Regions from separate parts of the Mycobacterium sp. TH-M25 genome, predicted to be linked through region 2. Evidence: predicted binding sites of a transcription regulator. Region 2 holds the regulator's gene; each other region holds the start of a gene.
What was found. The regulator LexA, encoded in region 2, represses DNA repair genes until DNA is damaged. The targets are predictions, from matches to a motif close to CGAACANNTGTTCG.

Region 1: the regulator LexA is predicted to act here: its motif matches at 1,041-1,054, upstream of AC2VOU_RS01925 (alpha-ketoglutarate-dependent dioxygenase AlkB).
Region 3: the regulator LexA is predicted to act here: its motif matches at 1,220-1,233, upstream of ruvC (crossover junction endodeoxyribonuclease RuvC).

The regions. Positions count from the first base shown of each region.
Region 1 covers NZ_JBYCLA010000048.1:2,058-4,319, reverse strand. The annotation lists gene AC2VOU_RS01930 (DUF5642 family protein) at 1-426, shown strand, start outside; gene AC2VOU_RS01925 (alpha-ketoglutarate-dependent dioxygenase AlkB) at 430-1,026, opposite strand; gene AC2VOU_RS01920 (hypothetical protein) at 1,223-1,438, shown strand; gene AC2VOU_RS01915 (dolichyl-phosphate-mannose--protein mannosyltransferase) at 1,546-2,262, opposite strand, start outside.
Region 2 covers NZ_JBYCLA010000078.1:2,541-4,802, forward strand. The annotation lists gene AC2VOU_RS02880 (sunset domain-containing protein) at 1-865, shown strand, start outside; gene lexA (transcriptional repressor LexA) at 885-1,583, opposite strand; gene AC2VOU_RS02890 (LysM peptidoglycan-binding domain-containing protein) at 1,795-2,262, shown strand, end outside.
Region 3 covers NZ_JBYCLA010000430.1:542-2,803, reverse strand. The annotation lists gene AC2VOU_RS14515 (hypothetical protein) at 1-70, opposite strand, end outside; partial or broken gene AC2VOU_RS14510 (class I SAM-dependent methyltransferase) at 145-632, opposite strand; gene AC2VOU_RS14505 (hypothetical protein) at 711-965, opposite strand; gene ruvC (crossover junction endodeoxyribonuclease RuvC) at 1,251-1,805, shown strand; gene ruvA (Holliday junction branch migration protein RuvA) at 1,802-2,262, shown strand, end outside.

The DNA.
Region 1 (2,262 bases), on a different contig from region 2:
TTTGTGGTCGGCGAGGACATGCCGGCGGGTCTACAGGGCAACATGGCCGCGGTAGCCGCCGAAGGCGACGGCGGGCGTTTCATCGCGATGGCGGTGCAGACGTCGGCGCCGGTGCCGTTCGAGGAGCCGGCACGCAACTGCAAGAAGGTGGCTTTCCAAGGCGGCCGGGTTCGCGGCCTCATCGAAGTGGTCGAAGTACCGCACATCGAGGGCACTCGCACCCTGGGCGTACACCGTGTCCTGCAGACCGTGGTGCAGGGCAAACCGCGCAGCGGCGAACTGTATAACTATTCCGCGCATTTCGGTGACTACCAGGTGATCGTCACCGCCAACCCGATGCTGGTGCAGGGTCAGCCACCGAAGCCTGTCGACACCAAACAAGCCCGCGACTTGCTCGTCAAGTCGGTCGCCGCCATCAAAGACTGACCGCTAACGGACGTCGCGGGGCCGGAACTGGATGCTGACCCGCGGCCCGGTGTGAGCCGAGGTCTTGGGTACCGAGTGTTCCCAAGTCCGCTGACATGAGCCGCCCATCACCAGGAGATCGCCGTGCGCCTGCGGCAGTCGCAGAGATGAACCGCCGCCGCGAGGTCGCAGCGCGAATGTGCGGGTGGCGCCCAGGCTGACGATCGCCACCATGGTGTCGTGCACGCTGCTCCGGCCGATGGTGTCACCGTGCCAGGCGACGCTGTCCGACCCGTCGCGATACCAGCACAGCCCGACGGTGGTGAACGGCTCGCCGAGTTCGCCGGCATAGATGTCGTTGAGCCGCCGCCGAATCCGGGCCAGCCACGGATGCGGCGCCTCGCCGGCGGTCAGGTCGTGGAAGCTCACCAGCCGCGGGACTTCCAGGACGCGGTCGTACATCTGGCGGCGTTCGACCCGCCACGGGATGCTCTCGAGCAGCTGGCCGAGCAGTTCATCCGCGCCGGTCAGCCATCCGGAACGGATGTCGATCCACGCTCCTGGACCCAGGGATAGGCGTTCGTCGCACTCGAACAACGACTCCTGTCCTGAGATCGCCACGGTGCCGATTGTATCGCACAATTGTTCGATTCACCGGGCGGTGGGTTCGCCGGGCGGCAGCTCTCGACTGGGCACGACCCAGGTACTGAGTTGCGGGACTGATCAGGTCACCGACACGCGCGAAACGGGACACCAAAGGGTCACGATGCGGTCGCTCGACTGCCCATGCTGCGCGGAAACTGGCACTGTCGTGGTTGTGACTATCGATGTTGACGACGATCTCGTCCTGTACACCGACAAACGCCCTTACCGCTGCGCGCGCGGCCATTGGCTGCTGCCTGGACACATGATGGTCGGCAGCAGGTCATGCTCCTGCGGTCGGGGTCGACACACCACCTGGGAATGCGAGTGCGGCGACATCACCTATTCGCCGAAGGTGCGCGACACCTGCGAGTTGAGCGGGAGCCGCTGACTTTTTCTTTCACGCGAAACAGATGCCAGGGCAGTGGTTGTGCGCGGCCGCGCGACCCCGGGTTCTCTTTCGCGGCGACGTTTGTGGATAACCGGTCGCGTCCAGCGTTACCGCCAGCTGGGCAGCCAGATCTCCATATTCCAGGTGTTCTGCGAAATCGGCTGCCCGGTGAGCACTGGAAAAAGCCAGGCGAAGTTCGTGAAAACTATTGCGATGTAACAAGATACGACGATAAGCCCGAGACTGCGACGCTCCGCGCCTTGACCTGGCTGGTAGAGGATGTCGCCGAGGATCAACGCGATGGTCATTGCCAGGAACGGGGCCATCGTCGACGCATAGAAGAAATACATCTGCCGGTCGATGTCGGCGAACCACGGTAGCCAGCCGGCGCAGTAGCCGACCAGCACCGCGGCGTAGCGCCAGTCGCGTCGCACCAGCATCCGCCAGCAGGCGTACAACAGCGCGGGCACCGAAATCCACCACAGTGCCGGTGTGCCAACCAGCATCACCGCTTTGACGCACGACTGGGCGCCGCAGCCCGCGACGTTCTGCTGGTCGATCGCATAGAGCACCGGCCGCAGCGACATCGGCCAGGCCCACGGTTTGGATTCCCACGGGTGGTAATTGCCCGCGGCATTCGTCAGGCCGGCGTGGAAATGATAGGCATTGGCGGTGTAATGCCACAGCGAGCGCATCGCGTCGGGCAGCGGCAGCGGGAAAGTCGACTTCGCGCCGATGGATTGGCCGACCTCGTGCCGGTCGATCGCCGTTTCGGACGCAAACCACGGCGCGTAGCTGGCCAGGTACACCCCGACTGGAATGAC
Region 2 (2,262 bases):
CGCGTGGAACAAGACGAAGAACACCTTCACCACGGAGCCGACGAACCTGGCGTCGGCGCTGTCCGGTCTGGAGATACCAGGCCAAACGACGCGCGCAAATGCGGCGAGGCCTGATACCGCGGTGGGTTGGCTGCCCGGTCACTGGCGGTGGTTGCTGGCCGGTGTGGGCGGCCTGTTGTTGGTCGGCCTCCTGACACTTGTGGTGGGATGGTCAGGTCGGCGTCGTGCGGCCAGACGCGACGGTGCGGGCCGCGGGAACGAATCCGGTGACGAGGCCGCCACCGAAGCGGTTTCGCAATGGTCCCCGGAGGTCGATTCCGGCTTGGCGGTCACCGGTCTGGACGAGGAGTACCGGCCGCCGCGTCCACGGACCGTCCGCCTGCCCAGACAGCCCGCCAGTGCGTGGATGCCACCCGATCACGAGAGTCTGGTGGAGGAGTTGCTCAGCGAGGACACCGATCGGCACGACGAGTATTCCGACTTCGGGGAGTTCGACCACGGCGACGAGTTCAACCAGGTCGACGCGCAGTTCGCCCAGGATCCCGACAATGTCGACACCCACCCGACCGGGATTCCGGTGGGGCGTGAGGCCCGGGCCGGACGGCATGCGGCGGCCGACGCCTACGGCGATGACTCGCAAGAGACGACAGCCGTGCCGATAGCGCGAGTTATGTCCGGGCAGTTGGCGATTCACCTTCCGATGGATGACCCTTACCGGGTGCCGGAGGGCTATCCTGTCAAGGCCAACGCCAGCTCGGGTCTCTACTACATGCCCGACAACGGGCTTTACGACGACACCCCGGCCGAAATCTGGTTTGCTAGCGAGGAAATCGCCAGGGTAAACGGCTTCCACAAGGCCGGCTAGGGCACCGGCTCCCGCGGCGTCAGATCTTGCGGATGACCGTGACGACCTTGCCGAGCACCGCGGCATCGTTGCCCGGGATCGGGTCGAAAGCCGGGTTATGCGGCATCAGCCAAACCTGGTTGCCCGTGCGTTTGAAGGTCTTGATGGTGGCTTCTCCATCGATCATCGCCGCCACGATGTCGCCGTTGTCGGCAACGTTTTGCTGACGGACCACCACCCAGTCGCCGTCGCAGATCGCAGCGTCGACCATCGATTCACCGACCACCTTGAGCAAGAAGAGCGCGCCCTCGCCGACGAGTTCGCGCGGCAACGGAAAGACGTCTTCGATCGCTTCCTCGGCCAGAATCGGGCCACCGGCGGCAATGCGACCCAGCACAGGGACGAACGTCGGCTCCGGCAACGCGTCCGACCCGGCAACGTCGGTGAGCACCGACGGCTTCGTCAGCTCGTCAGCCGATCGGACGTCGACCGCGCGCGGGCGATTGGGGTCGCGGCGCAGAAAGCCTTTTTTCTCCAGGGTGCGCAGCTGGTGAGCAACCGACGATGTCGACGTCAGTCCGACTGCGTCACCGATCTCCCGAATACTGGGCGGATACCCACGGGTGGTCACCGACGCGCGGATGACGTCCAGGATTGTCCGTTGGCGCGGCGTCAGCCCCGAATCGGCTGATCGCGGCGGCCGTTGAGATTCGGTGTCCGGAGTATCGCTGTCGCTCATACGGACGAATGTAGCGATATTTTGGCTGGATATCAAACATGTGTTCGAGGCATGTCGCAGCCATGACCCGCGCAGTGCCGGAAAAGTTGTCGGTGGCCTGGCTTACCGTCATCGGCATCTGCAACAGTTCGATCACATGTTCGCTTTTCGAACACACTATCGATTACTCTTCGAACACGTGATCGACTACGAGCCGACTGGAGGAACGCACATGATGCACATCGAGACGATCTCACCGACCGCGCAGCCCCGAATTCGCCCCGCCCAGGTACGTCCGGCCGGCCGCGGTAGCCGGCCGGGATCGCGAGGTCCGCGGCCATCCAGGCCCGTTGCGGCGCCGCCGCGCTATCGCGGCACCGGCGTGTTGCTGTCGAGTGCCCCGCACCGGCCGCGACCCATCACCCCGGCGACCACGGTGGCGCTTGCGATAGTCGCCGCGGCTATCACGGTGTGGTTGGGATTCGTCGCCCACTTCAGTGGGATGTTGCATGGCGGGCCCGAGAAGGCCGCGGTGCACATGCCTGACCGGCTCGCGGTGGTCCGGGTCGAACCGGGGGAGACACTGCAACGTCTGGCTGCCCGGGTGGCGCCGGATGTGCCGGCCGGTGACGTCGCGGCGCGCATCCGCGAACTCAACGAGCTCAAGTCTTCTGCGGTGACGGCCGGCCAGACGCTGATC
Region 3 (2,262 bases), on a different contig from region 2:
AAGTGGGCTCCCCGCTGGCGTGTTTCTGGCTTTCAGCGTCGGAGGATCCGATGACAGGCCTGTCAGTCATTAGGTGAGAATATCGCGCTCTGTTGATGCAGGGAGGCCATTGCCGAAAAGGCCTCGGCGGCATTCGGTCTGCCTAGATTCCTTCTGTTCGAGCCCCAAGTCACGAAAGAACGACTGCAGCAACTCAAGTTTGACGCGGCCGTACGTGACCTACAGCATCACACCCGAGGCGCCGTCTGGTCGCAGACAGCTGGCCACGGCGTTCATGCCGGTCTGCGGATCGGCCACGTGGTGTAGTGCACCGGTCGACACGGTCAGATCGAAATCAATTTCCAGAGAGGGCAATTCCTCGATCGACAGCGGGTGTAACTCGAGGTTGAACAGTCCGTGCTTGTCCTTTTTCGCGTCGGGGTTCGTGAATGCGAATACCGCCGCCTGATTGGTGCCGCAGCCGGCGATCAAGATGTCCAGGTCACGCTGGTATTCCCGGTCCGGCCACAACACCCGGGGTCTTACCACTCCCAGTTGCGAGCCAGCCACACGTCCAGGTCCTCGATCGGTTGCGGGTATCGGTAGTGCTCATGCTGGCGAGAGGCCACATCGGCACGCGGGTTGTCGTTCACGTTCGCACTGGCCCTTTCTCGGCAAAAACGTTGAATGCGTAGCCAGTTGCTCCGTCGCGGCCGTCACTCGACGAGACCTCACACCATCTGCGGCCCTTCGGGAATGTTCTGCGGATCGCGCCAAAAGGCATCGTTGACGGATCGTTTGAACAGATCCGGCGGCAGCAGGCTGGCGCGCGGCTCGGCCTTGACCTGACCGCGCACGGTGTGCAGCCCTGGAGTACCAGCACGTTCGTCGAATCCGGTGACGTCGTCATCGACGTGGTCGAAGTCGTGCTCGAAAGCAGGTTCACCGATGAAGTCGTAGATGGCGTGCAGGGTTTCGTACTTCACAAGTAACAGGCGCTCGTTCTGTGCGCCATAGCACGCCTGGGTCTCGAAGCATCGTTTCCGCAGCTAAACGGTTACTAGAGCTATTTTAGGTAGACGTTCGATGTGCGACAAATTGACACCTTAAATAAATTTGTCGTCCGATTGACGTACAGATTTAAGATTTCCTCAGGACCACCAGGGGTGGCGGAGCGTGATCATCAGCGCGGTCCTCGCGTGTCCGGTGCCACCAAATCGTCAGCGGTGGCTACGCTGATCGAACAACTGTTCGCCCTAGAAGGAGGCAAGGTGCGCGTGATGGGCGTCGACCCCGGCCTGACGCGCTGCGGGCTGTCGGTGATCGAGAGTCGCGGCGCCCGCCAGGTCATCGCGCTCGACGTCGGTGTGGTGCGTACGCCGTCCGACGAGTCGCTTGCGCGGCGACTCCTGACGATCAGCGATACCGTCGACCACTGGATGGACACCCACCTGCCGGACGTCGTCGCGATCGAACGGGTGTTTGCCAACCAGAATGCGAACACCGCGATGGGTACCGCGCAGGCTGGTGGCGTGATTGCGCTCGCGGCCGCCAAGCGCGGCATCGACGTGCACGTCCACACGCCGAGCGAGGTGAAGGCGGCCGTGACGGGCAACGGCCGCGCAGATAAAGCTCAGGTTACCGCGATGGTCACCAAAATCCTTGCGCTGCAGACGAAACCGACTCCAGCGGATGCCGCGGATGCTCTCGCGCTGGCCATCTGCCACTGTTGGCGCGCGCCGATGATCGCCCGGATGGCCGAAGCCGAGGCCAAGGTCGTCGAGCAGCGTAAGAAGTTCGCCGCGAAAGTGAAGGCCTCGAGATGATCGCGTCGGTGCGAGGCGAGGTGATCGACGTCGCCCTCGATCACGTCGTCATCGAAGCAGCCGGCGTGGGTTACAAACTGATGGCCGCTCCATCCACGCTCGCGACGCTGCGCCGCGGCAGCGAAGCCCGCTTGATCACCGCGATGATCGTCCGCGAAGACTCGATGACCCTCTACGGCTTTTCCGACGGAGACGCGCGCGACCTGTTCCTGACGTTGCTCGGCGTGTCCGGCATCGGCCCCAAGATCGCGCTCGCCACGCTGGCGGTCTACGACGCGACGGCACTGCGCCGGGCGCTGGCCGACGGTGACGTCGCAGCGCTGACCCGGGTGCCGGGTATCGGCAAGCGCGGCGCCGAGCGGTTGGTGCTCGAGCTGCGCGACAAGATCGGGCCGGTCCCGCCGACCGCGGGCGCGGCGCTCAACGGGCATAGCGTCCGCGGACCGGTAGTGGACGC